Regions from separate parts of the Kyrpidia sp. genome, predicted to be linked through region 2. Evidence: predicted binding sites of a transcription regulator. Region 2 holds the regulator's gene; the other holds the start of a gene.
The links. Region 2 encodes LexA, which represses DNA repair genes until DNA is damaged. Its sites were predicted from a motif close to CGAACATATGTTCG; they were not measured.
Positions count from the first base shown of each region.

Region 1: K6T64_RS06040 (YhjD family protein) is a predicted target of LexA. The motif match lies at 8,012-8,025, and genes of this name have one in related genera.

Region 1 is NZ_JAILZZ010000010.1:52,946-68,672, forward strand. Features, by position in the region: gene K6T64_RS06005 (glycosyltransferase family 2 protein) at 1-288, opposite strand, end outside; gene K6T64_RS06010 (glycosyltransferase family 39 protein) at 269-2,512, opposite strand; gene K6T64_RS06015 (PepSY-associated TM helix domain-containing protein) at 2,702-3,166, opposite strand; gene K6T64_RS06020 (peroxiredoxin) at 3,441-3,974, shown strand; gene K6T64_RS06025 (FAD-dependent oxidoreductase) at 3,993-5,288, shown strand; gene galU (UTP--glucose-1-phosphate uridylyltransferase GalU) at 5,598-6,518, shown strand; gene K6T64_RS06035 (hypothetical protein) at 6,700-7,341, opposite strand; gene K6T64_RS06040 (YhjD family protein) at 8,041-8,298, shown strand; gene K6T64_RS06045 (DNA polymerase IV) at 8,274-9,551, shown strand; gene K6T64_RS06050 (YolD-like family protein) at 9,570-9,929, shown strand; partial or broken gene K6T64_RS16835 (PD-(D/E)XK nuclease family transposase) at 10,192-10,368, shown strand; gene K6T64_RS16840 (PD-(D/E)XK nuclease family transposase) at 10,481-10,675, shown strand; gene K6T64_RS06060 (IS607 family transposase) at 10,702-11,361, shown strand; gene K6T64_RS06065 (zinc ribbon domain-containing protein) at 11,315-12,742, shown strand; gene K6T64_RS06070 (Rpn family recombination-promoting nuclease/putative transposase) at 13,197-13,724, shown strand; gene K6T64_RS06075 (amino acid permease) at 13,748-14,758, opposite strand; gene pruA (L-glutamate gamma-semialdehyde dehydrogenase) at 15,074-15,727, opposite strand, start outside.
Region 2 is NZ_JAILZZ010000001.1:103,062-118,788, reverse strand. Features, by position in the region: gene K6T64_RS00630 (methionine gamma-lyase family protein) at 1-549, shown strand, start outside; gene K6T64_RS00625 (MerR family transcriptional regulator) at 687-1,106, shown strand; gene glnA (type I glutamate--ammonia ligase) at 1,184-2,524, shown strand; gene K6T64_RS00615 (c-type cytochrome) at 2,638-3,045, opposite strand; gene lexA (transcriptional repressor LexA) at 3,103-3,717, opposite strand; gene K6T64_RS00605 (helix-turn-helix domain-containing protein) at 3,930-4,232, opposite strand; gene K6T64_RS00600 (LysM peptidoglycan-binding domain-containing protein) at 4,549-4,959, shown strand; gene K6T64_RS00595 (DsbA family oxidoreductase) at 5,021-5,626, opposite strand; gene K6T64_RS00590 (FTR1 family iron permease) at 5,968-7,446, shown strand; gene K6T64_RS00585 (hypothetical protein) at 7,467-7,889, shown strand; gene K6T64_RS00580 (nitrogen fixation protein NifZ) at 8,456-8,710, opposite strand; gene K6T64_RS00575 (nitrogenase-stabilizing/protective protein NifW) at 8,808-9,152, opposite strand; gene K6T64_RS00570 (HesA/MoeB/ThiF family protein) at 9,290-10,093, opposite strand; gene K6T64_RS00565 (DUF269 domain-containing protein) at 10,051-10,521, opposite strand; gene nifX (nitrogen fixation protein NifX) at 10,629-11,015, opposite strand; gene nifN (nitrogenase iron-molybdenum cofactor biosynthesis protein NifN) at 11,060-12,388, opposite strand; gene nifE (nitrogenase iron-molybdenum cofactor biosynthesis protein NifE) at 12,376-13,779, opposite strand; gene nifK (nitrogenase molybdenum-iron protein subunit beta) at 13,813-15,378, opposite strand; gene nifD (nitrogenase molybdenum-iron protein alpha chain) at 15,390-15,727, opposite strand, start outside.

The sequences.
Region 1 (15,727 bases), on a different contig from region 2:
TCGCGAGAAGTTCACGATCTTGACCGTCGGGTCTTCGACGCTCAAAGTCTCCAGAATGGATCGGGAATGGTCGGTGCTCCCGTCGTTTACAAAAATGAGCTCATACGGGGTCTGAAGCTCGTCCATGACGGACTTCAGTCTTTGACACGTTGTGGAAATCACATCCTGTTCATTGTACACGGGTATGACGACCGAATAGACCGGGCGTTCCTCGTCGTCGGTTCGTCCGGCTTCGTTCAGCCGAGCCGCCTGCTCGACAACCCTGTCCTCATGGCCCGACGTATTCATAGAGCTCGACACCTCCCGGCCTCATGTTCGTCCCGGCCGAGGCGGGTGACGATGTGGAAGCCCCCCATTCGCTGCCCGGGACCAATTTGCAATGGGTCGTGATCCACTCTGTGACGGCGTACTGCCGCCCCCCTCCAAACCCTCTTCCGTCCAAAAGGAAGTAGCGGAGCTTCCCGCTGCTGGTCAACTGTTGCAGTTTGTCCACGGTGATCGCCGGATCGGAGCCGAGAAACCCGCCCATCGCCATGACCGGCAGTCCGGTTTCAAGGATGAGAGGGGCTGCCGTATTGGCATTCTGCGTGGCGACCAAGAAGGAACCCGGCGATGCCTGATAGTGTTTGACCAAGTAGGCCACCAGAGCGGGGTTGTCGCCCAACATCCCGCGGCCGAAGCCGTCTGGAGGAGTTCCGCCGCCAAACCCATTGGCGCCTCCCGGAGGGAAACCGCTCGGCAGACCCCCGCCGCTGAAGCCGCCGTCGGCCCCCGGCGGGAAGCCGCTCGGAAGCGTTCTGCCACTAAACCCTCGGTACATCCCGGAACCGAATCTGTTCGGAAAAGATCCTTCGCCGAAAGCCCCGTTTCGAGGAGGGCCTGCCTGCGGCATTGTGGCGTTGACCCCGTACAGGGCGGGGGTCAGGGACCAGTATCCCGGCGCGAGGAGCAGCGAGGCGATGCCGAGGGCTGCTCCCGCGATCTTCCACCCTCTGAATCTGGAGCCCCGCCACAAGATTGCAGCGGAAAGGAGCACGGCGGCGGCCGACCCGAAGATTAGTGCGCCGCGAAGCGCCGGATAATCCCAAACGATTCTATATTGCAATGCCAAGTCAACGAGAATGACCGCCGGCAAATACCAGCGACGCCGTCCGCCCGCCCGGAAGTCGCGCCACAGGGTGGTTAATCCGGCACCCGTCAGGGCGGCGATACCGGGTGCCAAGGTGATCAAGTAATACGGATGGAAAAACGTTGCGGCACTGAAAAACGCGATCATCGGCAATAACCATGCCGTCCAATACAGGGCCGCTGTCTCCCGGCGACGGAGCGGCCGGCGCCAGCGAACGCCCCGGAGCAACCGGATGGCCGACAGAAGCGCGATGGGCAAAAGCCAAGCGATTTGGCCGCTGAGCGATGGCTCAAACAGACGAAACAGTCCCGGTGTTCCAGTCCCGAACATTCCTCCGCCGGGCGGATTGCCACCGAGGCCGCCGCCCTGCGGCACGAAGCCCGTCCGGGGATCCCCAAACCCGGAAGACGGCGGTCCACCCGGGGCCATTCTCCCGCCCGGGCCGGCAAACCCATTTGCCCCCATGAACGGGCCCTGGGCCCAGTTGCGCCCATCCTGACCAACGGCGCCCGGGTTGCGTTGACGTTGCGCAAATTGATCCCCGCTCGATTGATTCCAAGGCGCTGCTCCCCCCGGATGCATGCCCCCCCTGGGGCCGCCGGTCAATCGCTGGATGCCGTTGTACCCGAAAATGAGCTCCATCACGCTGTTGGTCTGGGAACTCCCCACATAGGGCCGCTGGTCCGCGGGGGTCAAATCCACCACCACCGCCCAGGAAAACGAAACGGCGAGCAGAACCGCCGTCATTCCCGCGAGATGGACAAGCTTCTTCTTCCAATCCATCTTTGCGGCCACGGCGTACACGAAATAGATGGCGGGAAGAATGAGATAAGCCTCCAGCATTTTCACATTGAAACCAATGCCCTCCGCCAGGGCGACCCCCAACAACCAGCGCCATTTTTTCGTTTCCAGAGCCCTGAACAGGCACCAGGTCGCCAGCAACATCACAAAGACGAGAGTACCGTCCACTTGGTTTGTCCGTTCCACGGCGACGGCGATCGGGGTGAGCGCCATCACGGCGGCGGCGATGAGCCCCGCAGCAATTCCGAAATATCTCCGGACCAGCGCATACAGGATTGCCACTGAACCGACGCCCGCCAGGGCCTGGGGAAGCATCAGGGCCCATCCGTGAAAGCCGAACACCCATGCAAACAGGACCTGGATCCAGAAACCTACCGGGGGCTTGTCAATGGTGATAAATCCGCCCGGATCAAAGGAATTGAAAAAGAAGTTGTGCCAGTTCAGAAGCATGCTTTTGACCGCCGCGGCGTAGTATTCGTTTCCGTAGCCCTGGCGGTTCAGTCCATAGATGTTCAGGATGGCCGATAAGGCCAATATTCCCAAAAGGACGGTGTGATGTCCTTTCCATTTAAAGCGTTTCACACGAGTTCCTCCCGTCCACTGTACCGGCTGTTGGTCCGTGCGACTTTTCCTTCACTTTTCACCTGCTGCGCGCTGCCATTTCCAGGCCGAGTTCACGATTTCACGCAGGCCCCTCACGAAGGGAATTTGCCCCGCCGGTTTCCCTACGGGGCCTTCGCTTCTGTGTCGCTCGGGAAGAGGTTCGCCCGTTCAAACCCCGTTTTCTTCGCTTTGCGGGGTGAACTTTCTCCTTCTTTCCGCCCTGAGAATCTTCAGCGAGAGATAAATGCCGGTTCCGGACAACAATATCATCGCCACGGCCACGAGGTCGGTCAGCCATGAAACGTTGACATTGCCGATGCGGCCCACGTGCAGGCCGCGAATAATCCCCATGATTCCAAAGTTCTCTCGGTCTCGCTGGAACGTCCCGCTTTCTCGGGGAGGAATAACCCCGTTCCCTTGTACGGCTCTTTCTATGTTTTGGGTATTCACGGCCGAACCTCCGCTGTCACCGAATCGTTGTTCGATAGGGGGATTCCCACCGATTAATCGGGGTTCCATCAAGAGAAGCCCTGTCAGCGCCTCCAGGAATATGAACAGCGAAGAGATAAGCCCGATCCACAAATGAATTCTGCGAACCCGCTTCAAAGACTCCAACTCCTTTCTCCACGGCAAGGGTATTTCACGGCCCTATCGGGGCACTCTGTGAGCCGGACATTGCGGTTTCATTCTAGCGCCATACTTTGATGGCACGGTGGAGAAGGTTTGGAGAAATCGTTGAGATTCCGCTGCTGAGAAAGGAGTTTGGCAGCGGTGTCGGGTGAGAAGTTGGGCCGGGGCAGGGATAAATTTATACTGATTATAATTTAAGATTGACTTGTATAAGATAATCTGTTAATCTAAGTCCATCATGATCCCAACATTTTTTAAGGAGGAGATGGAGTTGACAATGTCGTTGATAGAAAAGCCCGCACCGGATTTCAACATGGAAACGGCCCTCGGAAACGGGAGGGACTTCGGGAAAGTGGCCCTGTCCGATTACAGGGGAAGATGGTTGGTATTTTTCTTCTATCCCCTTGATTTTACCTTTGTTTGTCCCACGGAGATCACTGCGCTGAATGATGCCCACGAACAATTCGCGGCATTGGACACGCAAGTGTTGGGGGCCAGCATCGACAGTAAATATTCCCATGCGGCGTGGATCAACACCCCTCGGGAGCACGGCGGGCTCGGGCCCCTGCACTTTCCTCTCGCCTCTGACATCACCAAACAGGTGAGCCGCAATTACGGTGTTCTCATAGAAGAAGAAGGGGTGGCCTTGCGCGGGCTGTTCATCATCGATCCGGAAGGAATCGTGAAATACCAGGTGGTTCACCACAACAATGTGGGGCGCAGCGTGGAAGAAACTCTTCGGGTGTTGCAGGCGCTGCAATCCGGGGGATTGTGCGCGGCCAATTGGAATCCGGGAGACCCGTTGCTGTAATTGGGAGGGAGAACACGGATGTCCACGGAGGTTATCGTATACACGAGCACGGGGTGCCCCTACTGCCACAGGGTCAAGGAGCAGCTCTCAGAATGGGACATTCCCTTTGAAGAGAGGAATGTCTCCAAAGTCAAGGAATATTTTGATGAATTGAGAGCCAAAAAGATTTTCGGTACCCCCGCCACCCTGATCAACGGCAAACTCATTCTCGGGTTTCAACCGGAAAAAATGCGCAAAGCTTTGGGGTTGGAGCAACAGGCGGTGGCGGACGCCGGGCAACATGAGGAAAAAACGGAGAATCAGGTAGGAGCCGGACCGGAGAAATCGGTGCCGCCGGAGGATATTTTTCAGCCCGTCACTTTGGAGATATTGAACGAAGTGTATGATTTCGTCTCCATCGGCGGCGGCCCGGCCGGCAGTTCGGCCGCGGTGTATGCGGCCAGAGGCCGGTTGAAAACCCTGGTCATCGACAAAGCTCCCGCGTCCGGCACCCTGGCTTTGACTCACAAGATTGCCAACTATCCCGGGGTCCGCAAAACGATGACCGGTTGGGAACTGCTTGCGGAGATGCAACTTCAGGCCAAAGACTTCGGGGCCACCTTTGTGCGCACCCAGGTTTTGTCAGTGGATTTTTCCAATCCGAATGAGAAGAAAGTCCACATTCCGGAAGGGGTTATTCGCGCCAAAAGTGTGTTGATCGCCGTCGGCGCAAAAGCCCCTTCCGGCAAGATCAAAGGAGAAGAAGAATTTGTCGGCCGGGGGGTGAGCTATTGTTCCACGTGCGATGCGGCGTTTTTTGAAAACCGGGTGGTCGCCGTCGCCGGGGACAGTGAGGAAGCGGTGCGCGAGGCGGAAGTTCTGGCCAAATTCTGTAAAGAAGTCCGCTTGCTGATCCCGGGTTCAGAACTCAGGGGGGAAGTGGACCTGTCGGGATTGGAAAAGAGGCCAAACGTACGCCTTTACAAGAGGTACCGCATCAAGGAGATAATGGGAGACCATGCGGTGGAGCGCATTGTTGTGCTGGACGGCGAACGGCGGGAACAAACGTGGGAAGTGGACGGGGTTTTCCTGTATCTGGCCGGCATGAAACCCGGGACGGATTTTCTGATGGACCAAGTTGAGCGGGATGAGGAAGGGTATGTGGTTGTGGACGAACAGTTGAGAACGAACGTCCCGGGCGTGTTTGCCGGCGGCGACGCCCGCCGCACCCCCGCCAAGCAGGCGGTGGTTTCGGCCGCCGACGGGTGCGTGGCCGCTTTGGGAGCGGACCAGTTTGTCAACGGGAGGGACAAAATTCGGGTTCAGTACAGTTAAATGCGGGTTGCCCGGACACCTGATCATGCCGCTCCCCCGGTTCACGGATCCCGGGGGAGCACTCGTTCCATGTCTCCACCGCTTCTTCCCCGGTGCAGACAACCGAATCACGGAGGAGGTCCGCCATGCAGGGGCTGAGGTGGCTTCTGTTCCAAAAGCGGTTCGGGTATAATGGGCTCCGTACTCGGCCGTTGCCGACTCTCTGGAAGGAACGTGCGCCGGGCATAATCGCGCAATGATCGTACGGAGGGGCCGGCGCCGGGTGTCGGCGGGTCTATGCCGGCGCGCTCGAAGGAGGTTGGACAGGAATTGTTGAAGCCAGTGCGGAAAGCCGTCATTCCTGCGGCGGGTTTGGGGACCCGGCTGTTGCCGGCGACCAAAGCGCAGCCGAAAGAGATGCTGCCGATCGTGGACAAGCCTGCGATTCAGTATATCGTCGAAGAGGCGGTGGCGGCGGGGATCGAGGACATCATCATCATCACCGGGAGGAACAAGCGGGCCATTGAGGATCATTTTGATCGCAATATCGAGCTGGAGATGGAACTCGAGGCCAAGGGGGATGAGAAAGCCCTGGAGGAGGTCCGGCGGATCGCGGAACTGGCGGACGTATATTACATTCGCCAGAAGCAGCCCCGGGGATTGGGACATGCGGTGGCCTGCGCCCGGAGTTTTGTCGGAGATGAGCCTTTCGCGGTGCTTCTCGGGGATGACGTGATGTTTGCTGAGCGGCCCTGTATCGCCCAGCTCATCGACCTTTATGAGGAGACCGGTGGGACGGTGGTCGGGGTCCAGGAGGTTCCGCCTGCCGAGGTCAGCCGGTACGGGATTGTGGATCCCGACGGGCCGGGGCCAAAGGGGAGGGGCCATCGTGCGAAAGCTTTGGTGGAGAAGCCGGCGGTGGAAGAAGCCCCTTCGAATCTCGCCATCATGGGACGGTATGTTATCACCCCGGAGATTTTTTCGATTCTCCATGAGCTGCCGCCGGGAAAAGGGAACGAGATCCAGTTGACGGACGGCCTGAACGTCCTGTGCCGAACGCAAGGGGTCTGGGCGATGCCTTTTGAGGGGCGCCGGTTCGACATCGGCAATCCCATGGGTCTGCTCCGCGCCTCTGTGGAGGTGGCTCTGCTGCGGGAGGACCTGCGGGATGAGTTTGCCAGGTTTTTAACTGACGTTGTGGGGATGCAACAATCTGCAGCCGCGGCGATACCGGCCGATGGGAAGCGGTGATTGTTTCTCCATTCATATTGCCGGCCGGACCGTGGCCCGAGGTTGCAAGAATGATGCTCAAGATGATAATTCTCACGGGCCTCCAAACGGGCATTGTGCCGAAAGGCCGGCCGGAACAAAAGAGTGGGGCATACAGCGGCAACCGGTTTTGATCCGCCATTCAGTGCCGGAGCCCCGGCTATCAATTAGAGGAAAGCGCCCGTTGCCAGATTTCCAGGGTCCGTTCTCCGGTGATCACCTGAGGTTTTCCGCCGCTCGGGAAGTAGAGGGTCGGGTATTGGTGCAGAACCCGGGACCGCACGTTGTTGTCCAGGAGATAGTAGATGCTGGGAAAATGAACTCCCAGGGCCGTCTCTTCCTGCTCGGTCAACGATACGGCCTCTTTCAGGGTGGTGCCGGGAACGAATCCGGTGGAGACGATGATCGGCTGCCGGACGGTGTCCCGATGCTGGTACAGCAATACGAGGGTGCGCTGGCAGTGGGGACACCAATAGGCCTGGAACAAAACGGGTAGCTTGGTGAGATCGAGAGTCATCTCTTTTCCGTCGGCGGACAGGACGGTCACTCGGTCGACGGGGGCTGGGCTCGGCTGAAAATCAGGGCTCGGGGTGATGACGTTTTGCTGCAGTTTATTCTCAAAGGGTGGATTGGAGGCCGGCGGATTGGGTACAGGTCCTTGGCCAGGTCTGGGTCCTTGATAAGGCGGCGATGCCGCAGGTCCACAGCCTATCAAAAGGGTCACCGAGGCGACGGCGACCGCAGCCCATTTTAAGGGACGAAAAAAGGCCTTCAACAAATGAGCGGCACTTGGTGTCATTTGCATGACGAATCCCCTTCCCGGATGTTTGGATGGCAGTGCCATTATAGCATGTTCGAAGCAGTGGGAGGCAGACGGAAGCTGCGCATGCGGGGAAGGATCCGGGAGCCGGGCTCGTGTGGAGACGAAGGCCGTGCTTCTGTGGAAATGAAATGGGGCGGTATGTGAGCCGCCGGAGATTTTTGCGATCCTCCGACGATCTTCCGCCAGGAAAGGGCAATGAGATTCAGCTCACGGATGGGCTGAATGTCCCGTGCGATCGCCCAAAATTCCGCTGATTAGTCCGAATCCCGCGATCATTGGGAAAAACTCAAAATAGGGTGCCAAGTGAATCCCAATTTGGAAGGGCATAGTCCAGGAAAACGTGATGGCCATTGGCAGATAGAGTGACAAGAGGGTGAACGGGAGAAACACCATGGCCAGGATGGCCCAATTGAGGTGGAAGGTCCAGTTTCGAATGTAAAAGAGCCGCCCCAGTGTCTGTTTTCAACATCCGTCCCTCCCTGTGATTCGTAGGATCCACCTGTGAACCGTTGTTGTTGTATGTGGACTCATCATATCACAATTTCCGTTGTCTAAATACTCGTTTGAGCCCTTGGGAGGCCTGAGGGGCACCCGCCCGTCCCAAGGTCTTTTTGTGCTTGATTCGGGCGGGCCTCGGGTATACAATGGAACTGGAACATACGTTTGTACGTGGAGGTGGCCATGCGTCCCACTGCGCTGATTCGCAGGATGTTGCAGATCGAATACCTTCAGAAGGAACTGACCCGGGAGATGAGGGCGGTCAAACAGGAGTTGCGGGACCGGGGGGTGACGGTCATCGAGGTGGAGAACCGTCCCCTGGATGTCCGCGTGCACTATAAAGTGAACGAGCGTCACCAGGAAGCGCTGTTCATGACGCCCATGCTCTATGCCGAGGTGGAAGGGGGATTGCGCAGATGGTTGGGCGAGATCCCGGAGTGACTTGGGTGTATGGCTTGGTGGACATGCAAAGTTTCTATGCCTCGGTGGAGGCGGCGAGCCGACCGGAGTTTGCCGGACATCGCCGGGAAGATGACGATAAGACAGATCCCCTTTTGATTGTGGCCGGCGATCCTGAACGCCGCTCTGGGATCGTGCTTGCGGCGACACCTCCGGCGAAAGCGGCGGGGGTGTCCACCGCCATGAACCTGGGCGAGGCTCTGAGGATGTGCCCAAAGGCCGTGGTGGTCAAGCCGCGGATGCGGTTGTATCTGGAGACGAGCGTTCGAATTCATCATACGATCCGGCAGATGTTCCCCCTTCACGAGCCCTTTAGCGTGGATGAAGCGTTCTTTGCCTTACCCTACCCCTCCGCCCTGTTTCCGGACCCCATCGCGGCGTCGGGGAGACTCAAAGAAACGATTTGGGACCTGTTTCGCATCCGATGTCGCGTGGGTTTGGCGCCGAATAAGTGGATGGCGAAGATGGCCAATCGAGCGGCGAAGAAGGAGCCGAGCGGAGTGGTGTGGTGGACGGAGAAAGATGTGTCCTCCCGGCTGCATTCCCTGTCCGTGTATGAGATGTGGGGGTTGAAGCGTCGGGCGGAAATCTTGGACCGTGAGTTTGGCGCGACGACCATCGGGGACGTGGCGGCGATTCCGGAATCGCGTTTGCGGCGGCGATTCGGGGTGTGGGGAACGATCATTCACCGGTGGAGTCACGGCCTGGATGATTCCCCCATTGACCCGGATGCCTTTGCTGCTCCGAACAAGGGATTCAGTCACCGGATCACCCTGCCCAGGGATTTTTCTGAACGCGAGGACATCGCGGTGGTGATTCTGGAGTTGTTGGACGAGGTGTGCGCCCGGTTGCGGAGCGTCCGGCAGAAGGGCCGGCGGGTGGGTCTCAGCCTCACATACGCCAGGTTCGAGGGTGGTTTCAGCCGGACGAAGACGCTGGGCCGTGCTTTCAATGCGGCTGAGGACTTTTATCCTCATGTGATTCAATTGTTGGATCGCTGGTGGGACGGGTCCGGGGTGCGGGCCGTCAGTGTGGGGGTGGATCTGCTGGAGCCCGAGTCGGATACGATGCAACTTTCGCTGTTTAAGGACGTGGCGAAACGAAGGCGGCTGTCCGAGGCCTATGACCAAGTTCGCGCCCGGTTCGGAGAGACGAGTATCATGCGGGCGGCGAGTCTGTTGCCGGCAGGCCAACTGCGGGACCGCAGCCAAAAGATCGGCGGACATTTTATGTAAATAAAGGAAGGGTGCCGAGTGCGGATCACGGAAGGGAATCTTTTTGCGGCGATGAGGCTGACGCTGCCCGAGCATCGGGAGATGGCGGAACGGCTGGAGCGGGAAGCCAGCCGGCGTCGGGCGCCGGAGTGGACCGAGGATCGGTGGTCGGAGATCGAATATGTCCTGGGGGAGGCCGTGGGGACGGGAAGCCGGGTCAGGATCTCGCTGTTTGGGCCCTATGAAGATGAGGTGTGGGAGGGGGTTCCGGTTTTGCGAAATGGCCGGGTGTATCTGGAGGCAGGGGACGGCGCGGGGAGGAGGGCCGTGCCGCTTGAGCGGGTTGTGGCGATTGAAAAGTTGGGGATGGCCGGGCGGGAGCCGTCGCGTGCGGAATAGTGCGGTCAGGATGGTCGAGGGGATCGGTTGTGGTTGCGGCAGCGGTTGTTCGGGTAGTGAGGATGGTTCGGGCTTGGGGAAAAGGCGGGCTGGAAGAATATGACCTGTCGAAATGGGGAGGGGGTGTTTGTCCATCTTTTGCGGAACTCGCTGTCCACTGGGAGCGGACAGATGGAGACTGTTAGGGACTTGTGCCTTCGGGAGGATTCGGGTTGGTCCGGCCGGGCCTTTTGGATGGAACGGCGAAGGATCAGAGGCTATAATGAAAGGAGAAGGGGCGGGGGTGAGCCGGGTGGAGCTGTTGAGCCCCAAGGTCGACTTCGTTTTTAAGCGGATTTTTGGCACCGAGGAAAACAAAGATGTCCTGGCGCATTTTTTGAATTCTGTGTTTGAAGATTCGGGCGAACCGCTGATCGCCGATGTGGAGATCCTCAATCCGTTTTTGGAAAAAGAAGCGCTGTCGGACAAGTTGGCGGTGCTGGACGTGAAAGCCCGGACGGGAGAGCGGGACGCTGATCAACGTCGAGGTCCAGTTGTGGAACCACCAGGATATGGAAAAACGAACACTGTACTACTGGGCGAAGCTGTTCCAGAGCCAACTGAAGGAAGGCGACAGTTACTATGCGTTGCAGAAGGCTGTGACAATCAATGTGGTGGATTTTCGGTACATCGAGACGGAGGTTAGAAACAGCTTCTTTTCTTTTAACAATTATCCAAAACAGGCGTTGTCAACCAACATTATCTGATATAAGCTAATATCAGGTGATGTTTTATGAAACTTTACACAGTGAGCGAATTCGCCGAAAAAATTGGGGTCAGCGTATCGACCTTGCGTGCCTGGGACAAAGAAGGCAAATTGGTCGCCCTGCGCACGCCTACCAATAAAAGAAGATACACGGAAGAAATGTTTTACCGCGCGCTGGGAATAAAGAACCGCCAGGAACCCCAAAAAATCGTATTATACGCCCGGGTATCGTCCTCAGGGCAAAAGCCCGATCTGGAAAACCAGTTGCATTATCTGAAGGAATTCGCCGCCGGCAAAGGGCTGGCTGTGGACGAAATACTTTCCGACGTCGGCTCCGCCCTCAATTACAAGCGCAAGAATTTCCTGAAGTTGTGCGGGATGGTCACCCGGGGAGAAGTCAAAACAGTCATCGTCGCCCATAAAGACCGGCTGGTGCGGTTTGGATTCGACTTCTTCGAGGAATTGTTCGCCAAATTCGGCTGCGAAATCCTCGTGGTCAACAAAGCCGAAGACATGTCCCCAGCCCAGGAGTTGACCAAAGACCTGATCAGCATCGTCCAGCATTTCGCGGCACGGCTGTACGGCCAGAGGACCTATAAAGCCCGCAAGTTGACCAAAACGGTGAGGGAGGCGTTAGCCAGTGCAACAGACGGTCAAGCAGAAAAGTCTGCCGCTGAACAAGGATAAGTGGATAAAAATCGCACAAACAGCAGAAGCCTACGCCCGCCAGAAGGACGCCTTTCTGGTTAAATACGGGCACGTCCAATACCTGCATCACTTAGGCGCAAAGCGCAGACTGCGGGACGAGCTGGTTGCAGCCGGTTTCACCAGCCCTTTCGGGCTACAGGCCCGCCAGTGGAAGCTGGCTTTGGACGACGCCCTGTTCACCCTGGAGAGGCAGTGGGAGGCCGCCATCGTCGGGGTCAAAGAGCGGCTTTACCGTCATGAAGGCCTGTCTAACGAAGAAAAGCACTACGCCTTCTGGCTTTTATATAGAGATGAAAAGCGCGGCCGGGATTGGAAGAGGCTCCAGGCGATTTTCACTAATGAAGACGTGGTTAATCAAAAAATAAGTTTGGACTCAGGGGGCCGTGCCAAGGTGAGAAATGATCTGAAGCGCGCCTTTCGCCGCATCTTAGGCACAAGGCCCCGCGTCAAAAAAGCCCGCAGTTTCGTGGTAGACCAGCAAATGTACAGGGTATTTAACACGGGAAAGCGGCAGTATATCGCCGTAGCGACATTAACCCCCGGCGAAAGGGCGGTCATACCCTTGACTGGGATACACGCCATGCGAGGCAACCTGCGGGTAGTCCTCTTGCCGGACGAACAAGCGGTGGAAATCCACCTGAGCAGGGAACCCCGAATCCGCCCGTCCGGCGAGGAAGAAGCCGGCATCGACCTGGGCGTGACGGAAGTATTTACCGATGATACTGGCAAAAAGTACCGGCCCGAGTACGGCGAAGCCCTGCAGGAGATGTCCGACCATATTTTGGACAAGAGCCGGAAACGCGGAAAACTCTGGGCCTTGCGCCGGAAATTCCTGGAGCAAGATCCCAACAAAGCCCGGCGGATTCTAAGGCACAACCTGGGCCTGATCAAGCAGACGAAAAGGAATAAAAGATACCGGGCCAGGTGCGAAAACGAAATCAACCGGGCGTTTAACGAACTCTACAAAGAACGCCGGCCGCAGATCATCGCTTACGAAGACCTCGCCCACCTGCGCGGCAAAGCCAAAAGCAAAGGCCTCTCCCGCAAGGTGAGCGGCTGGCAGCGAAACATCATCAAGGAGCGCCGGGAATACAAGAACTACGTCTACTCCGTCACCGACCCCGGAGCGCAAAACGCGGCCTATTCCAGCCAGGAGTGCCCGCAGTGCGGGTGGGTTGACGCCAAGAATCGCAATGGTGACATTTTCAAATGCCGCCAATGCGGTTTTACTGCCGATGCTGACCAGGTAGCAGCCATGAACCTGAAAAAAAGGCTGCATGACGAAGAGATAACCCGTTACACCCCGTATAAAAGAGTGAAAGAAATATTGCTCCAGCGTTATTATCAACAGGCCAATTAACCTTTTAGTCTCCCGGGATGTTCCCGGGAAAGGGCGGGGATTGGCCCGGGCGGGAGAAAGCTCCGGCGGAACGTGCGGCCGGCTGGCTTCTGAGCTGCACGTGAAGCGGGCTTTGACGATGAGGTTTCCCCTCCGGGAAGCTGAGCGCCGCCGGGTAGCTAGGGCTGAGATGCACGGCAAACGGCATTTTGGCTGGCCAAATCGTCCCTGTCCTTCAGGTGGGAGCCTGATGGCGATAAGACCACCCCGCCGTTTGGAAGCGTCGTGGAGCTGGAAGAAGACGGTGGCCTCCGGATGCCGGATGACGCTCCTCGACTTTACGGCGTGACTGTTTCGGGCGGGACTCCAGACGCTCGGCTCCGCTTTTCCGCCAGCCGGAAAGCCGGGGTTAAAGCCAGCCTCTCGGAGAGCGTAAACTCCTTTTGCTGTCAACTTTATGATTGGTTGATAGAAGTTGATAGTAAAATTGAAACAGGCGTATCACTCGACGTTTCACTTGCGGGAAGACAAGACGGGGTTGCTGTTGACCGACTTGGCGGAGATACACTTTGTGGAGTTGCCGAAGTTGAAAGAGCAGTCCCTCGGGACGGAGAGGCGGCTCGTGAAGTGGATGTTGTTTTTGACAGCGAAAACGAGAGAACAATTGGAGGTGTTGGTGATGGGAGATCCGGTGATGCGCAAGGCGCTGACGACGTTGGAGTTTTTAAGTCAGGACGAAGAGACGCGGCGGCTGTATGAGGAGCGGATGAAAGGGTTGCAGACGTATATGGCGGATATCGAGGGAGCGAGACGGGAAGGCCGAGAGGAAGGCCGGGAGGAAGGTAGGAAGGAGGGCCGGGAGGAAGGGCATCGGGAGGCGCGGCGGGAGATAGCTCGGGCGATGCTGGAGGCGGGGGACAATGTGGAGAAGGTGGTCAGGTTGACGAAGCTGCCCCGGGAACAGGTCGAGGCAATTCAAAGGGAGTTGGAAAGCGGCCGGTGATGCGTGCTGGGTACCGAGGAAGGTCAAGGGTCTGGAACACTCTGACGTGTCGGACGGGTTGCATGCCTCACCCGTGGCGGGCGTGGAGAGGCCCGGGCCGCGGCCACCCGTGGGATGCGGAAAATGTGGCCCCTGGCCCTCCCCAGGTCAGAGAAAGCCTTGGCCACCGGAGCCGGGTTGTTCAAACTGGATGAAGGCGCAATGCCGGTCAGCACCAACGACATGCCGATATAGAGCACCAGGGCAATGGCCAGGGAGAAAATCACGGCCCGGGGGAGGTCCTTCTGGGGATTTCGGGCTTCCTCCGCCGCCGTCGTCAAAGTGTCATAGCCGAAGACGGCAAAAAAGACCAGCGCCGCTCCCTTCACCACTCCGTCAAATCCAAAGGGAAGAAACGGATGCCAATTCGCCGGGTTGACATAAAACGCCCCGATAGCGATAACGAGTAGAATGATCGCCAATTTGATGCCCACCAGCAGGGAGTTAAACCGCGATCCCCACTGAATTCCGATGGTCAAGAACCCGGCGATGACCAGGTTGATGAGCGCCGCCAGGAGGTCGAAAACGTGGCCCGGTCCCGTACCGGGGGCCCCCTGGGCCCAGGTGGGAAGTGTCCATCCCAGCTCGTGAAGAACGGACGAAAGATACCCTGACCAACCGATGGCCACCACGGCAACCACCAGTGTGTACTCCAAAAGCAAGTCCCAACCGATGATCCAGGCCAAAAGCTCTCCCAACACCGCGTAGCTGTACGTGTACGCGCTGCCCGCCACGGGGATCATCCCGGCAAATTCGGCATAACAGAGGGCTGCGGCGGCACTGGCCAACCCGGCGATCACGAAAGATAACAGCACCCCGGGGCCCGCCTGGGTTGCCGCGGCGATCCCCGTCAATACGAAAATACCCACACCGATGATGCCGCCGAGTCCGATGGCGGTGAGAGACCATGGCCCCAACACCCGTTTGAGCCCCGTGTCAGAGAGAGCGTGTTCCGACAACTGGTCGATCGGTTTTTTTCGCGTGAGAACAGACAACGACTCGCCCCCCTTTGTTTATCTCAGTGACTTCGGTTCGCCCCGGTTGGCCTGTCTCCGGTGGGCCCGGATGAGAGGAGGTCCTGCGACGGCGATCAGGCCCAACTCCAGGCAGCGGTACGGGGAGCCGGTCGGCAGCATGGCCCGGGCGGCGGTACGGTGACCTGGAGCGGTACGGGGACCCGGGGCCGTACCGGGACCCGGGACGGCACGGGGAGGCTGAAGCCGCTTCCCGACGCCCGTCCGCAGTCCTCGCACACTCCTCCCCCGTCGCGGCACCCAGTATATCAACCTTTCCGAGCCTCCTTCAACCGGCTACAGCACCTCCGAGACCGCTTTCGCCTGGGTGAAGAGGAGCAGATAATCCGGCCCGCCCGCCTTCGAATCGGTCCCGGACATGTTGAATCCCCCGAACGGATGCACCCCCACCAGCGCCCCGGTGCATTTGCGGTTGATGTAGAGGTTGCCGCAGAACATGTGCTCCCGCACATATTCCACCCGATCCCGGCGGCGGGTGTACAATGAACCGGTCAAGCCGTATTCCGTATCATTGAAAATCTCCACGGCCTCCTCAAAGTTCTCCGCGGGGATCACCGCCAGCACCGGCCCGAAAATTTCCTCCTGGGCGATCCGGGCTTTGGGGTGGACCTCGGCGAAAATCGTCGGTTGCAAATAGAATCCCGGCCCTTCCGCCGGCCCGCCCCCGGCCACCAGACGCCCCTCCTCCCGGCCGATCTCCATATAATGCAATATCTTCCGATACGCGGACTCGTCAATCACCGGACCCATCGGGGCGTTGTCCGCGGGCTTTCCCACCGTCCACTGCTTAACGCCTTCCCGCAGCCGCTCCACCACCTCGTCGTAGACCGACCGCACCACGATCGCCCGGGAACCGGCCGAGCATTTTTGCCCCTGAAAACCAAAGGCCGACGTGAGAATCCCCTGCACCGCCGCAGCCAGATCCGCCGT
Region 2 (15,727 bases):
TACGTGGTTGGGCGAAAAGATCTCGTCCATGCGGCCGCTTGCCGCTTGACAGCCCCGGGAGTGGGGGAAGAGGCCGGGCCGACGGGCGTGGAATGGCGCCTGTTTTACCAGGGATTTTTCCTCGCCCCTCACGTGGTTTCCCAGGCGCTTCAATCCGCAGTGTTCGGTGCCGCCCTTTTTGAAACGTTGGGCTTTCCAACCCGGCCCCGGTGGAATGATCCCCGAAGCGATCTGGTCCAGCAGTTCGATCTGCCCTCGGCGGAGGCCGTGCTGACGTTCTGCCAGGCCATCCAGTCCGCATCTCCGGTGGATTCCTACGTCGTCCCCGAGCCCTGGGCCATGCCCGGGTATCCCGACCCAGTGGTCATGGCCGCGGGGACCTTCGTCCAAGGCGGATCCCTGGAACTGTCTGCGGATGCCCCGATGCGCCCCCCGTACCGGGTTTTTGTCCAGGGTGGTTTAACCTACGAACACGGTAAACTTGCTTATCTGCACGCGGCTCAGTCCTTGCGTTCCTCCGGCTTTCTCCCTAAAAGTGAGCGGGCCTAACAGTTACGTTAACTCACATCGAGTTGACAACTTTGCGCCCCTGGGGGTATAATGAGTGAGAAAATGAGTGCATTCCCCGTCCGTGAACCCCGTGATCAGTGGTGATCAGTATCGGAAGCCAAAGGGGATGATCGCGTATGTCAGATGATGTGCGGCGCAATTTGGCCCTCTTTCCCATCGGGATCGTACAGAAGTTGACCGAGTTGAGCGCTCGGCAGATTCGGTATTACGAACAGCAGGGATTGATTCAACCCATTCGCACCAAGGGCAATCAGCGCCTTTTTTCTTTCCGGGACGTCGAACGCTTGCTCGAGATCAAGAAACTGATCGATCAAGGTCTGAATATCGCGGGGATTAAAAAGGCCTTGGGACCGGCCGAAAAACCCACTGATGTCGAAGACCTTCCGAAGGAAGAGCGACTTGCGGTGGAAGGGAATCGCAACCTCACGGACCGGGACTTGCACGAGTTGCTGAAAAAAGAGCTCATCGCCCAATTGGAGCGACCGGGTAGACCGGCGTCGCTGATCCAAGGCGAGCTCTCCCGGTTTTTCCGTTAAAGAGCGAGACGATTCCCTGTCAGAGGGCGGGGAATCGTTTTGTTACATATCTGTGAAGAGAAGAAAGGAGTCCATCGATGCCACGCCAGTACACACGTGAAGACATTATGCGAATGGTGAAAGAAGAGAACGTCCGTTATATTCGCCTCCAATTTACTGACTTGCTCGGTATTATCAAAAACGTCGAAATCCCGGTGAGTCAGTTGCCCAAAGCCCTGGACAACAAGATCATGTTCGACGGTTCTTCGATCGAAGGTTTCGTCCGCATCGAGGAATCGGACATGTATTTGTATCCGGATCTCAACACTTGGCTAATATTTCCCTGGATCGGGGGAGACGGAGGGCGAGTGGCCCGGTTGATTTGCGATATTTACCTTCCGGACGGCACTCCCTTCCCCGGAGATCCCCGGGGAATTCTCAAACGAGTCCTGCGCCAAGCCCAGGACATGGGTTTCTCCACCATGAACGTCGGGCCGGAACCGGAGTTTTTCTTATTTAAGATGGACGAGTCCGGAAATCCCACCACCGAAGTGAACGATCAAGGGGGATACTTTGATCTGGCTCCGGTAGACTTGGGGGAAAACTGCCGCCGGGAGATCGTATTGGCGTTGGAACAGATGGGCTTTGAAATCGAGGCCTCCCATCACGAGGTGGCGCCTGGCCAGCATGAAATCGATTTTAAATATGCCGATGCCGTGTCGGCGGCGGACAATATCATGACCTTTAAGTTGGTGGTCAAGACGATCGCCCGGCAGCTCGGTCTGCACGCCACCTTCATGCCAAAACCGGTGTTCGGGATTAACGGATCCGGCATGCACACCCATCAATCCCTGTTCCAGGGGAGCGAGAATGCGTTCTACGATGAACGGGACGAGTTTGGCTTGAGTGAAACGGCGAAACAGTACTTGGCCGGAATCCTCGCCCATGCTCGGGCGTTCACCGCCATCGCCAACCCTACGGTGAACTCTTACAAGCGCTTGGTGCCAGGATACGAGGCGCCGGTTTACATCGCGTGGTCGTTCCAGAATCGGAGTCCCTTGGTGCGAGTGCCCGCTTCCCGGGGCTTGAGCACCCGGATCGAAGTGCGCAGCCCAGACCCGTCGGCCAATCCGTACCTCGCCTTGGCGGCCATGCTGGCTGCGGGACTGGATGGAATCCGCAACCGCATGCCCTTGCCGGAGCCGGTCAATCGCAACATTTACGTTATGACGGAAAGCGAACGCGTGCAGGCTGGGATTTTGACGCTGCCTGCCAGTTTGAAAGAAGCTCTGGATGAGCTGAGCCGGGATGAAGTCATCGTCAATGCCCTGGGGGAACACGCGTTTACACATTTTGTCGAGGCGAAATTGATTGAGTGGGATATGTTCCGCACCGCCGTCCATCCCTGGGAGCGGGACCAGTACTTGAACCTGTATTGATCGGTGCCGTAAAACAAAAGACGTGGAAGCTCGCCTTAAAGGAGACGAGCCAATGGAGTAAACAACCCCTGCAACACTCTGCAGGGGTTGTTGCCTATTGATGAAGTTCTGCGTTACTTTTGCTTCGCCAACCAGGCAGCCACTTGCTTGACTTGGTCATCGGACTGGAGTCCGCCTTTGGGAGGCATAATCGGTGGATAACCGGCTACCGGCTTCGGATTGTTGATATACTCCACCAGTTGCGCCTCGTTCATCTTGCTCCCGATGCCAAGAAGCTTGGGCCCAGTCTGACCTTCCAAATTCGCTCCGTGGCAACTCGCGCAGGATTGAGAGAAAATCTGTGCGCCCGGGTCGCTCGTATCAACGGGTCCGGAGCTACCCCCTGACCCCGAACCGCTCGCCGTGGCCTCGGTCGACCGTCCCGTTTGAATGGGGAACCAGTTGGCAAATACTCCGATGATAAAAACGAGGCCGAGAACCACCGGTAGGGCAGCCAGAGTCATGCCTTGCCATCTCTTCACACTGACGTCCTCCTGTTCTTAGACTGAGCTGAAACCATCTCTCTTCATTCTACTACTTCATCGAATCGAACGGTAGAGACCGATCACGAGGCCGAGAATTGTCACAGTCTTGTAATAGAGTGGGGTCATGGTGGAATTCTCCGGCTGAAGGCGAATGCGATCTTTCTCCTGGTAGAATCGCTTCACCGTGGCTTCGCCTTCATCTGTCATCGCCACAACAATGTCGCCGTTTTCGGCGGTGGGTTGCTGGCGAACCACCACCAAGTCACCGTCAAAAATCCCGGCCTCAATCATGCTGTCGCCGACCACTCGGAGCAAGAAGACGGGGTCTCCCCCGGTCCAGGACGCAGGGAGGGGAAAATAATCTTCGATGTTTTCGACAGCGGTGATCGGCAACCCCGCGGTAACCCGGCCCACCACTGGAGCCATGGTGACCGGCCCGACCGTTTGTGCATCCTCCTCCAGAATTTCAATGGCTCTGGGTTTCGTCGGATCCCGGCGGATGTACCCCATCTGCTCTAGCCGACCCAAGTGACGATGGACGGTGGCACTGGAAGACAAGTTCACTGCCTCGCCGATCTCCCGAACGGAAGGAGGATAGCCTTTCTCTCTCACTTCTTTCTTGATGAAATCGAGGATATCCTGCTGCCTTCTTGACAATTTCACGAACATCACCTCTTCTCATGGGTGGATCCTGCACGGATCTCGCAAACTGGACTTTGAACCAACGCTCACCTTTTGGGGCATGAGCTTTACAGGGGCACGGCGCCCATCTCTCAGCTGTCCCACGATCTCCGGAGGAAGATCCGTTCTGTCTCCGGGTCTCCCACCATCAAAGCGCTGCTCTCCCGTACCTGCACACCGTCGGGACGGATAATCGCGGGTCAAGCGCCTTCGTTCCAGGAAACCCGTCCCGAACCATCGGCCGGTGAATCGATGCCAGCGCATTGCAAGGGATGTACGGGTGCACTGGCGAAAAACCCGTATTCCTCGCTGTGCCTCCACAGCGTCAGGAGTCTGGCCAACTCTCCATACGACAACAGGGGGTACCCGGCTTTCAGCCGCCTCTTCTGCAAAGTGAGCGCCTTGTTCCAGACAAACCGCGCACATCCCCGGTATCGAGTGAGACACTGGGCCTGTTCTCTTGTCGGTTCCAGTCGACAGTGAAAGGGCTTGAGAATTTTCATGTTTCTATGATACACCCAATCTGCCAAGAAAACAAACGTATATTTGCCGAAAAAAGGAGCGGTCTTGTCTCCTTGATCTGACAGATTATCGAGAGTCAGAGAACACCTGAATGCCGCGCCTTATTCTCTTCCCGACATGATTCGAAAACCCTTGACACAAACGTTTGTTCCATCTACACTAAATACGAACATTCGTTTCGTTCTCTCTGTCGCATTCGAAGCATAGAGATGGGGGGACGAGCTGGCTCTCTGGGCGATTGTCGTCCCAACATGCTGACAGAGACAACAGATACCTAGGGAGAGGGGGAGAGAGGAGATGGGTACGCCTCTGAGGAGATCGGCCGAAAACGAGAAGGCGCAAGCGATCCGTTTCAGGGTGGATCCACGGAAGGCCGGGGCCCGAGCCTACCCTAGCCGCCACCGGGGCAGATTGGCGCGGGCAAACCGGGCGTGGAATCGGGCCGTGTTTGTGACGGGGCTTCTTGTTGTCATGGGGCTGGGGACAGCGGGAGGAGTTTTGCTGCACCACCATCCCAGGGCTGAAGCGGGAGAGGACAGAACCATCATGGTATACGAAGGGGACACCCTATGGAGCATCGCGTCACAGTACGCGGGACCCGATGTGGATGTGAGGGAGTGGATCTATCAGTTGCGCCAGCTCAACCACTTGACGGGGGAGGGCACCCTTTATCCGGGCATGATTCTTCACTTGCCCGCCTCGCAATGAAGAACCCGAATCGGTATCTAGGAGCCGTTGAGCGCCAAAGGCGCGGACGCCGCTGACAAAATCAACCTTCCGCCTTCGTTCCGATGAGTTGGATCCATTCGGTCAGCCCATCGGCGGTGGGCAGCTGGTCAAAGTGATGAACCTCCAACCGGCGGTGATCCGCTTCATAAACCGGGATGGTCCAGATTCGCGCATGTGCCGCGCGCTGGAAATCCGCCTGTAACTGCATGCGATACTTCTCCTGATCCAAAGCATTCCAATAGCCATCCCCGGACAGCCCGGCGGCTTCTGCACATTCTGTCAGAACTTTGCGGTCCGACACATCCAATCCTTTCAAAAACCGGGCATCAAAGACCTGCTGGTGATACGGCTCCTCAACGCCCTGTTCCCGGGCGTAATACATACCGGTGAGGGCATCCTGGGTGTCAACTGCCCTCATGAGGCGGATGTCGAGGCCCAGATCTTCAGAAGCCGCCTGGACATAGCGCTTCACGCCCTCCCGGTAGTCATCCGGTTTTGGCGGGGGAGAAGCATCCTCGGGCATTGCCCAGGCCACCCATTCGATGGACACACCGGCCCTGTTTGCGGCCTCCCGCAGGCGATATCGACCGATATAACAAAACACGCAATTATAATCGAAATAAGAAGTGATTCGCATGGTGAACATCGCACCCCCGTTTCTGCCTGTGCCCTGGGTATACTTTCGGCAGGGCACTTTCTTCTCGATAGCTTCACTTTACCCAAATTGCGGACGGGTGGCAAGATGGGGTCGCCACAGTCCTCATTACTCCGTCGCTCTGCGATAAAGATCCCCCTTGTACCCTTTCTCCGAGCATGATATAGTGATATACGCATGGGAAAATTGTAATTCTCAGTATCGAAAGAAGAGAAGGAACTCTATCTTTTTTGGTTCCTAAATGAGAATAATTTTCATATTCAATTCCGCTTGCCGAAGGCGAAGGCTCGTGAGAGTCCTTTTCCAACATAGAAAAAGAGAGGTGTGCAGGATTGATCAAGAGAATCCTGTTGGCCATGTGTTTTCTCTTCGCCCTAGCCATCCCTTCAGCTTTGCACATTGCGGCCGCTCCAGCGGACGATATGCGGCAGGCCCAAGACTGGGTCGCCCAAGCCCTTGATCGGGCGCGACAAGGGGACCTGGACGGCGCCAGGGAAAGCTACCGCCAGTTTACGGAAGTTTGGCTGGCCAAGGAAGATGGGGTGAGGGAGACCTCTCGCCAAGCATACAAAGACATCGAGGACGCTATGGGGCAGGTGCAACTATCCTTCGCCCAGGGAAAACCAGATCAAGTGGAGCACTCCCTGACCGCCGTGCAGGATACCTTGCGTAAATTCATCGAGGGCGGTTACTCGGCTGATGAACCGCGTTCCACGAGCGGTAAGGCCAAGGTGGCCACCTTGGTGAACCTGTTGCAACAAGCCCAGGAACAAATCCGCCAGGGCCAGGCAACCCAGGCGGCCGAAACCATCGATCGCGTGCAGATGTCGTGGATCGACGTGGAAGGATTGGTCCTGGCCAAATCCCCAGACGTCTACGGGCCGATGGAGCAGGATATCGTCACCGCGAAAGCTCTTTTGACCAAAAATCCTCCCGACATCGAGGATGCCCAGCAGGTGATCGAGCGCATGGAGAATCGGCTCGCTCCGCTGTCCGGCACCACCTCTTATACCTTCTTTGACGCCGCTCTGATCCTGCTTCGGGAAGGGTTAGAGGCGATGCTGATAGTCGTCGCTCTCCTGGCGTTTTTGCGTCGGTCCGGTCATCCGGACAAACAGAGGTGGGTCTGGACGGGCGTCGCGGGAGGGATCGCGGTCAGCGTTATTCTGGCTGTTCTGGTCCAAATTCTTTTCACCAGCGGCACCTTTGGCGACAACAATGCGCTGATCGGCGGATGGACCGCTTTGTTTGCCGCCGTCATGTTGCTATATGTCAGTTATTGGTTGCACAGCAACGCCAACATCGCGAAGTGGCAGCAGTATATTCGGGAGAAAACGGACCGCGCCCTGGCGAGGGGCAGTCTCGTCTCCCTGGTCGTGTTGTCGTTTTTAGCCGTCTTTCGAGAGGGGACCGAAACGGTACTCTTTTACATCGGCATGGTCCCCTCCCTCGGCATCGGGGGCCTCTTGCTAGGACTGGGCGTGGGGGCCGCCATGTTGCTCATCCTCGGTGGGCTAATGTTTGTGGCAGGTCTGCGCATCCCCGTGCGACCCTTTTTCTTGCTCTCAAGTATCCTTGTGTTCTACCTATGCTACAAGTTCGTCGGTGTGGGGGTAAATAAGCTCCAGGCGGGGGGGATCCTGCCGGCCACGCCGGGAACCTACCTGCCCAGCATCGACGTTCTGGGCATGTACCCGACCTGGCAAAGCACCATCCCACAATTGGCGCTGCTGCTTGCCGCAGTGGGTTGGCTCGTGTGGACACGGATTAAAGATCAACGTCTCCGCCGGAACATTTCTGCGGAACATTGAAACAAGGAGGATATCGAGACATGCGTTACTGCATCATTCCCCTCGCCATCGCGGCCTTGATCGTAGCAGCCGGTTGCGGAGCATCCCAGGGACAACCCGCCGGCACCGCTTCCGAAAGCCCTGAAAAACAGACTGAAGCCCCGTCCAAAGTCAGCGTGGCAGATGGCAAAACCCGTATGGAGAAATACCTCCAGGACTTCAGAGATGCCCTGACAGCCCAAGACCGAAATCGGGTCAGTCAATCCGCCAAGGAAATAGAAGAGGCATGGGAGTCCTTCGAAAACACGGTGAAGTCACAGACGCCGGATCTCTACAGCAAAATCGAAGACCCTCTGGGCATCGTCCAGGCGGGGAGCAAGGAAGAACCACTCGATGTCAAAACCCTGTCCGATGCGGCCACGAAACTGGAGAACGTTCTCAAAGAACTGCCCGCATCACCATGAATCTCGGGGAGAACAACAAGAAAAAAGGGGATTCCGCTTCTCTCAGCAGGCAAGTTTTCAGTCGGGCTGACGACGACAAACGGCCTTCTTCTGCTGGTTTTTTGAGTCCGATAATGTACATTATGTAAACTAAAAAAGCGGGGCAATACGTTTCAAGGTCTTTCACCCATTTTTCGGGTGAAGCGTAAACGCGGCAGATTCGGTTGTTTGACCTTTCACCCAGGTTACATTGACCGGCACTGACCTTGTTTCCAGCGGGAAAACGAGGTCCGGTAATTTCAGCACAACCGGGGAATTGGCGCCGGCGCCTGAAGAGACTGTTAAAGAGTTATCGAAAGTCACCGTGACACCGTGAATAGCCTCGTGACCCGTATACTGGATTTGAAGATCATACAGAACGCACACCGAACAACTGAATACGTCGCAACCTTTAAATCCCCCAAATATGGGGTCTGCGTGTTTATTCAGAAAACTGTTTCACCGAGATCTATACCACATTTTCATCAAAACATAATGACGCGCCGCCCATCCCCTTCCTTCTGGCGAGGTCGGCGGCGCGCCGTTCTTCATGTTTGGGCTGACTCGTCGACAGCATCGATTTTCTTCAACTCCGACTCCAGGCACCCGACGATGCGTCCGGTGGATAAAAAATAAACCGCATAAACGAGTCGATCCTGCAAAAACCATCCCCGGTCCACCACCACGCCGCGGTCGCCTCGCCGGGCGAGGATCGCTCCCCGGGACTCCATGGGGTACGTCCCGTCATTCCGGATATCCCTTACGCATTCCACGACGTCTTCCAAATTCAAAACCGATCCCATGTTCCATCCCACTCCCTTTCACAGGACCGACGTTTGATTGTCGTCCTCGAATGTGTTCCCAGCGGTGGACGGAGTTCATGGGGCCTGCCCCTGGCGTCTACCGATAACACGCATTTACCGAGGAAGTGGAGCACATCTGAGAGCAGCCGGCGCAACCGGTCCCGGCCTGGGCATCTTTGAACACCGAAAAAAGCCCCGCCTCCTGGGGGGTGCGCATCTGGAGTTCCCGGTAAGCCCGGATCAATGCTTCCCGGTACACCGGCCACCTTTCTTCCCAGCAAAGCGCCGCACACTCCTTCCCCATCTCGTTGAGAAGCTCCCCGTATCGCCGAAGGATGTGCAGTCGCTTCGCCCCAAGTACATTCCGGTCGTAGGCCACATCAAAAAAGGCAAAATAGTCCTCGGCGTCTGTCAGCTGCAAAAACTCCTCTTCGGTCTTCATGGCGTCCTCCCACCTTTGCCTTCAGCTGAAACTTGGTACCTTCCACGTGTGGGGTACCTGCGGGCGTCTACGGGGCAGAACCGCGGCCACAACGAGGTGTCCATTTTAGTCCTTCTGTTTGGGCCGCGCCTTGAGGCCTAGGCCCGCACATGAGGCCGGTCCCCGCATACCGGGCAATAGGGGTTTCTGGCCACCTGGATCACGTGGGTATCCATATAGAGTAGATGCAAAGAGAACAGCGTTCCCATAGAGAGCCCTCTCCCCCCGCCCGCCACCCGTTTTTGTGTGATCCATTTGACAGCTTCGGAAGCTGCCATGGCTCCGGCTGCCCCGGCTACCGCGCCCAGCACCGGAAACCCAAGGGGCTGCCACGCCTCGGCTGCGTCCCTCGCATGAAGGCACTCCAAACACGGTCCGAGTTTGGGAATGACCCAAAACAGGAAAATCTCCCACCCGTACATGGCCGCTTCCATCATGGGCACGCCCTGGCGGACACAAAGTTCGTTGAGTTTAAACCGTTCTTCCATATCGTACCGGGCATCGATGACCAGATCGGCCTGTTTCAACCAGGGGTCGAGGCTCACCTCCCCGACCTTGCCCTGAATGGTCGTCACTTTCAAGTCGGGGTCAAAGGCTCTCAGCGTTTTCTCTGCCTCCTCCACCCTCGGCCGGCCGAGGCTTTCCCAATTCATCAAGGTCTGCCGATTCAGATCGGGCAACTGGACCACGCCATCGTGCAGGAGAATGAGATGTCCAACCCCGGCGGCCGCCAGATACAAGGCGCAGGCGCCCCCGAGCCCCCCGATCCCCGCAACGAGCACCGTACTCTCCTTCAACCTTTGTTGGCCGTTTTCACCGATCAAGGGCAACTGACGGGCGTATCGGGAAGAGGAAGACGTCACGACGGTAACAGATGAGCGATCTTCGAGCACGTCTCCCATCGCGCCAACCCCTCCTTCACGATGGACTGCCCCAAAGCTTCTAACTGGTCCAGATTGTCAAACAGGTACCTTCGCGGGACATCCCTCAACCCTTCGCTCCACACGACAAACCAATCGGTGTAGAGCACGACTTGGCCGAATCCCTCGGGATCCAACTCCATGGCTACATTGATCACCTGGCCATTCTCGATCAATCGCTCCAACCGGCTGGCCACGGCCTCATAAAACAGATGCACCCTCTGGCGAACCGCGTCCGTCGTCTCCAACGCCAATTCTGCCATCAGATCCCTTTTTCCGCCTTTTCGCACATAATCTTGCAGAATATCCGCATCGGGCTTCCCGTCCAGTACCCCGTACGTGTCCCGGGCCCGAACCAACCGAGCCAATTCCGTCACAAATGAGCCCCGCTGCTCTCTCACCACCGCCACACTCCGTCCTCCTTCCTCTCCGCCGCGTGCCGCTACACCCGTTCCCCGCGTGGATAAAGGGGCTTCTCCTCCTGGACGCGGGCAACGAAGGCTTCACTCTTGGATGCTCACGGACCGGACGAATTCGCAGCACCGGCTTCACTCATCAGGATTTTCCGCAACCAAGGCGGAGGGTTGTGGGTGAGAACCCGGTGCATGTCTGCGAGGATCGACACCAAGGGCTCGCCTTCCCGCACCTTGACCGGGTGAATCCGTGCCCGGGTCACCCGGGCTGCCGCCGCCGCCCCGATGGCGTTGACATAGAGGATTGCGCAATCCCGGATGGCCTCGATCCGTCCATCGATTCGCTGCACCTCCTCCTCCCCGTCTTCGATCATCCGCCTTTCCAAAAACCGCGAACCCTCCGTGCCGATTTCGTAAATATCAAAAGACTGTGCATGGCCAAAATGACAATTGACCGTCACGCCATCCTCGGTGGCAAAAGCCACTTTCACGTCCATCACCCCCAAAAGACCCGTTATGCCCTCTGACCCAGGCATCACTCGCTCGGATGCACTTCTTCCCTCTGCATCAACCGGGAACCGACCCGGGCGAGCCACTCCCACAGCCCTCGATACCCCACCGATGCTTCATTTGGAACTCCGAGTCGGTCCCATACCGGCAAACCGCCGGAAAGAAACGGCACCCCCGTCCTCCGGGCAACCCTGGCGCCGTGGGAATTGCTCACCCAAAGATCCACCGAACATCCTTCCCAACGGGCCACACACTCTTCCAAATCCCCGTAATCCCCCTCTGGCCACCATGCTGAATACCCAAAGGCCTTCGGATCGTCCGCCGCCACGGCGGCGACCACCGACGCCCCCATCCCGACAAAGGCCGCTTCGGTCATGCAGAGCCAATCGGGTTCTCCTGCGAGCACCACCCGGATCCCCGAAAATAGCGCGTGCACATCAAGCATGCGGTCCATCAGGCGATCCCGCTGGATCCGCATCGACTCAGGGACCTTGCCGCCGCCAATTCGCAACAGCAACTCCAAGAAATCGTCCACCGCGTCCAGAGTGTTGAGATGCGGGATATTCACATGCCTGCCCTTGGCCCGGGCCGCCACGTCCTCCCCTGCCCGCTGGGCGGTGCGGCCAAAAGAGAACGTATACGCCGACCAACTCATCCGGGCCAGGTCGGACAGCGAAGTCCCCCCGTCCAGTCCGTCCAGCTCGCCATCGCCCAAATGTCCGTCCATGGACGTGGAGAGATCCGGCAGAGCGAGGGGCAAAAGCCCCATCGCCGCCACCATGTTCTTAACCTCCTCGACATCTCCCGGCCCATAGCCCGGCCCAAAAATCAAATTGACCTGTCCGGGTATCCAAGGCTGCCCGTCTCCCCGGGGCGGGACACATGCCTTTACCACCGCTTCCACCGCCGCGCGGTACCCCGTACTGAGTCCTCCGCGAAAATCCGGCGCGTGCACCACGACCACCGGCGGACCGCCCGGGTGGCTGACTCCGTATTCGATCACCGCGCCTTCCACGTCGTCCCCCGAGGTTTCCGTCAGTGCGGTGGTGATCATGCCGATCACCGAAGGGTTTTGTTTGCGAATCGTATTGTCCAGAGCTTTAAAGACCGCATCCTGGGCTCCGAGAATCACCGTCTCCTGGGACAATGCCGTTGTCCCCAGGGGAATCGGCTCCCGAAAATGCCGGGTGAGCACATTTTTTGCAAAAGCTGCACACCCCTGAGACCCGTGCAAGATGGGCACCGCCCGGTCGATGCCGAGAAACACCAGCGCCGCTCCCAGGGGGGCGCTCATTTTCAGTGGGTCGATGGACAGCGGCTTTTTCTTCGCCTGTCCTGGATTCAAACCTTGCATATCGCCCATTCCTCCGCAGCCGATTCCGCCTCCACGCCGCCCTTGCGGAACCGCCCGTCTCCCTCGGCAATTTGACGATACACCGGGTGGGTCAACTCCAACGCGAGATCCTGGGCGAGCCGGCGCATCCCCTCGTAACCCGCGTAGGGACGGTGGCGCTCTTGATTCACATCGATAAACGGCACCCTTCCTTTCACAGCCGTATATTGATTTCGCCCCCCGGCCAGGAGGATATGGGCCCCGCGTTCCCGCATGGTCTTCAAAATCACCTTGGGGCCACCTTCTTCCATGATCACGCCACTCTCGCCGAGGAGACTTTTCATCTTCGCCACATCGTCCATCGTACTTTTCCGGCTGGATGTGGCCACCACTTCCATCCCCAAATCCTGAAGAGCGGAAATAAACGCCCAGGATTTTACCCCGCCCGTGTACAGCAGCGCTTTTTTCCCCTTCAAAATCTCCCGGTACGGCCGCAGGTCATGGTCTAGCCTCGCTTCTTCCCGCTTGATCAAGCCCTCCACCCGTTCAGGAACCTCACCGCCGAGAATCCTCCCGAAATTGCGGAGCGCCTCCCCGGTTTCCCGAATCCCATAGAAGGAGCCTTCAAAATACGGGATTCCATAGCGATCCAACAACCCCTGGGCCAGGTTGATCAGGGCCCGGCCGCAGACCACCATTGTCGCTTTGGCCCGGTGGGCAGTGCGGATGTCCCCAAACCGCCCGTCGCCGGTGATAGAGGCGAGAATCCGGATCCCCGCTTCCTCAAAAAGCGGCTTCATCTGCCAGAGTTCTCCGGCGATGTTATATTCCCCCACGAGATTGACGTCATAAGGAGTGGAAACCTCCGGCTCCCGGGTGCCGATCACATACTCCAACAGCGCTTCCCCCGCCATGCGATTGCCGAGATTCTTGCTTCCAATAAAACCGGGGCTGTTCACCGGGACCACCGGGAGATCGAGCTCCCGGGACGCTTTGGCGCACACCGCTTCCAAGTCCTCTCCGATCAGCGCCGTCACGCAGGTACTGTATACAAAGACCGCCGGGGGCGCAAACTTGCGAACCGCTTCGTGAATGGCCGCCTCGAGTTTTTTCTCCCCGCCGAAAATGATCTCTTGTTCCGACAGATCGGTCATGAACCCTCTCCAGGTCATCTCCGGGCCTGAGCTCAGGCTGCCCCGGGCCTCCCAGCTGTTGGCCAGGCAGGCGGACGGCCCGTGAACCAAGTGCAAGACATCGGCGATGGGCAAAAGGGTGATTTGCGCGCCGTCAAAGGCACACCCTCCCATGGCGCTGCCCGGTTCGGGCTTGGGACAGCCGGCATTGCGCTTTTTCCCCTTCGCCCGGTTGTGCTCACAAGCCGGCTGATCAAAAATCTCGTGAAGCGGTTTCATCCCTCTCCCTCCCCCCGGCGAAAATGTCGGTCTTCAGCGGATTACGTCAAAACTGTGGGCCGGGGCCTTGCGGTCCAACTCTTCCAGGACGGTGTTCACGATCATCTGCAGCAGATTCAAGGCCCCCCGATACCCGACGATGGGATATCGGTGCAGATGATGCCGGTCAAAGATCGGAAACCCGACGCGCACGAGCGGAATATCGGCCTCTCTTGAGATCAGCTTGAGATAGGAATTGCCAATTAACAAATCCACGGGTTCTGTGAAGACGAGAGAGCGAAGGTGCCACATATCGTACCCGACCCACACTTTGGCGGACTGGCCGTAAGGACTCCCGGCTAAAAGACTCTCCATCTCTTCCTTAAAATCGTTGTCCCCGTTGGTACACACGATGTGAACCGGTTCTGCACCCACCTCCAACAAGAACGCCGTCACACCCAGCAACATATCCGGATCCCCGATCAAGGCCACCCGCCGCCCGTGGGTGTACGCGTGGGAATCGAGCATGGCATCCACCACGCGCCCTCGCTCTTCTTGAATCTGTTTCGGCACCTGTTTTCCGGTCAGCCGGCTCACCGTCTGCAAAAAGGCATCCGTACCCCGAACCCCGATGGGAGAGCTGACCACCGCCTCCTGTTTCCAGCGGCTGCTGACCAGTTGCATCGTCCGACGGGTGCTGTATCGTTGGAGGGCAATGGTCGCTCTGGCCCTCGCAGCATTTCGCAGCTCCGGTAGCGGCGTCCCGCCGGGATACATGTGGTACTCTCCAAGGGCCGGAGAGTCCAGGGCGTCCGACGTATCTCCCAGGAGCGTGTAGGGAACCTCCATGAGGTCCAGCAGACGCTTGATTTCCCGGAGATTTCCGGTATACGTGTCAAAGCCGGGTATAATATTGATCCGCTCACTGGTTTCGTCCCGTTTTCCTTTCGCTTGGTCGGCCAGAATCGCCCTCATCATGTTGTCATACCCGATGATGTGAGAGCCCACAAAACTCGGCGTATTGGCCCAGGGCAGCGGCAGGTCTTCGGAGATCACCCCCTCTTCCCGGAAGTCCTGAATAAACGACCCCAAATCATCACCGATCACTTCTGCCATACAAGTGGTACAGATGGCGATCATGTCCGGGCGATAGAGAGCCAACGCGTTTTGCAGCGCTTCTCGCAGATTTTTCATCCCGCCAAACACCGCTGCGTCTTCGGTCATGGAAGACGAAACGGCGGGAAAGGGCTCTTTATAATGCCTGGAAAAATGGCTTCGAAAGTACGCCACGCATCCCTGGGAGCCGTGCACCAAGGGTAAAGTGTTGCGAAAACCAAACGCCGCCAAGATTCCCCCCAGAGGCTGGCACGCCTTTGCCGGGTTAATGAGAAAATCCTTTCGCTCAAGATTCAGCTCCCGATATTCCCAACTCTTCGTCCATTCCAAAACTTCTTTGACGCGCTCCTCGGGGGTTGCATCTTCAAAATACTTTTTGTCCTCGAACAGTTGCCGGTAGTCCTCGCAACTGAACAGGGTGTTATGATCCCGCACCGCCACTGTGCCCGTTCCCGCCGGGGGGAACTCCCCCGGCGGCTGAACGTTCCTGGGCTGCCTTTGCATTTTCGATCACCTCACGACTCAAAGGGCGTTTGGATGAGATCCCAGCTGGGATTGTTGATCGCCATGTCCATGTCCCTCGCAAAAACCGGGAAACCGTCAAATCCATGGTACGGACCGCTGTAATCCCAGGAATGCATTTGACGGAAGGGCAGGCCCATTTTGTGATAAACGTACTTTTCCTTGATGCCCGACCCCACGAGATCGATATCCAGGCGTGAAGCGAATTGTTCCAACTCGTAGGCGGTGGGATCGTCGTAGATGATGGTGGCTTCCTGAACCTCCCGGGCCGTCCGCTCGTAATCGTCTTCATGGGCGAACTCATACCCGGTGGCCACCACTTCCATCCCCA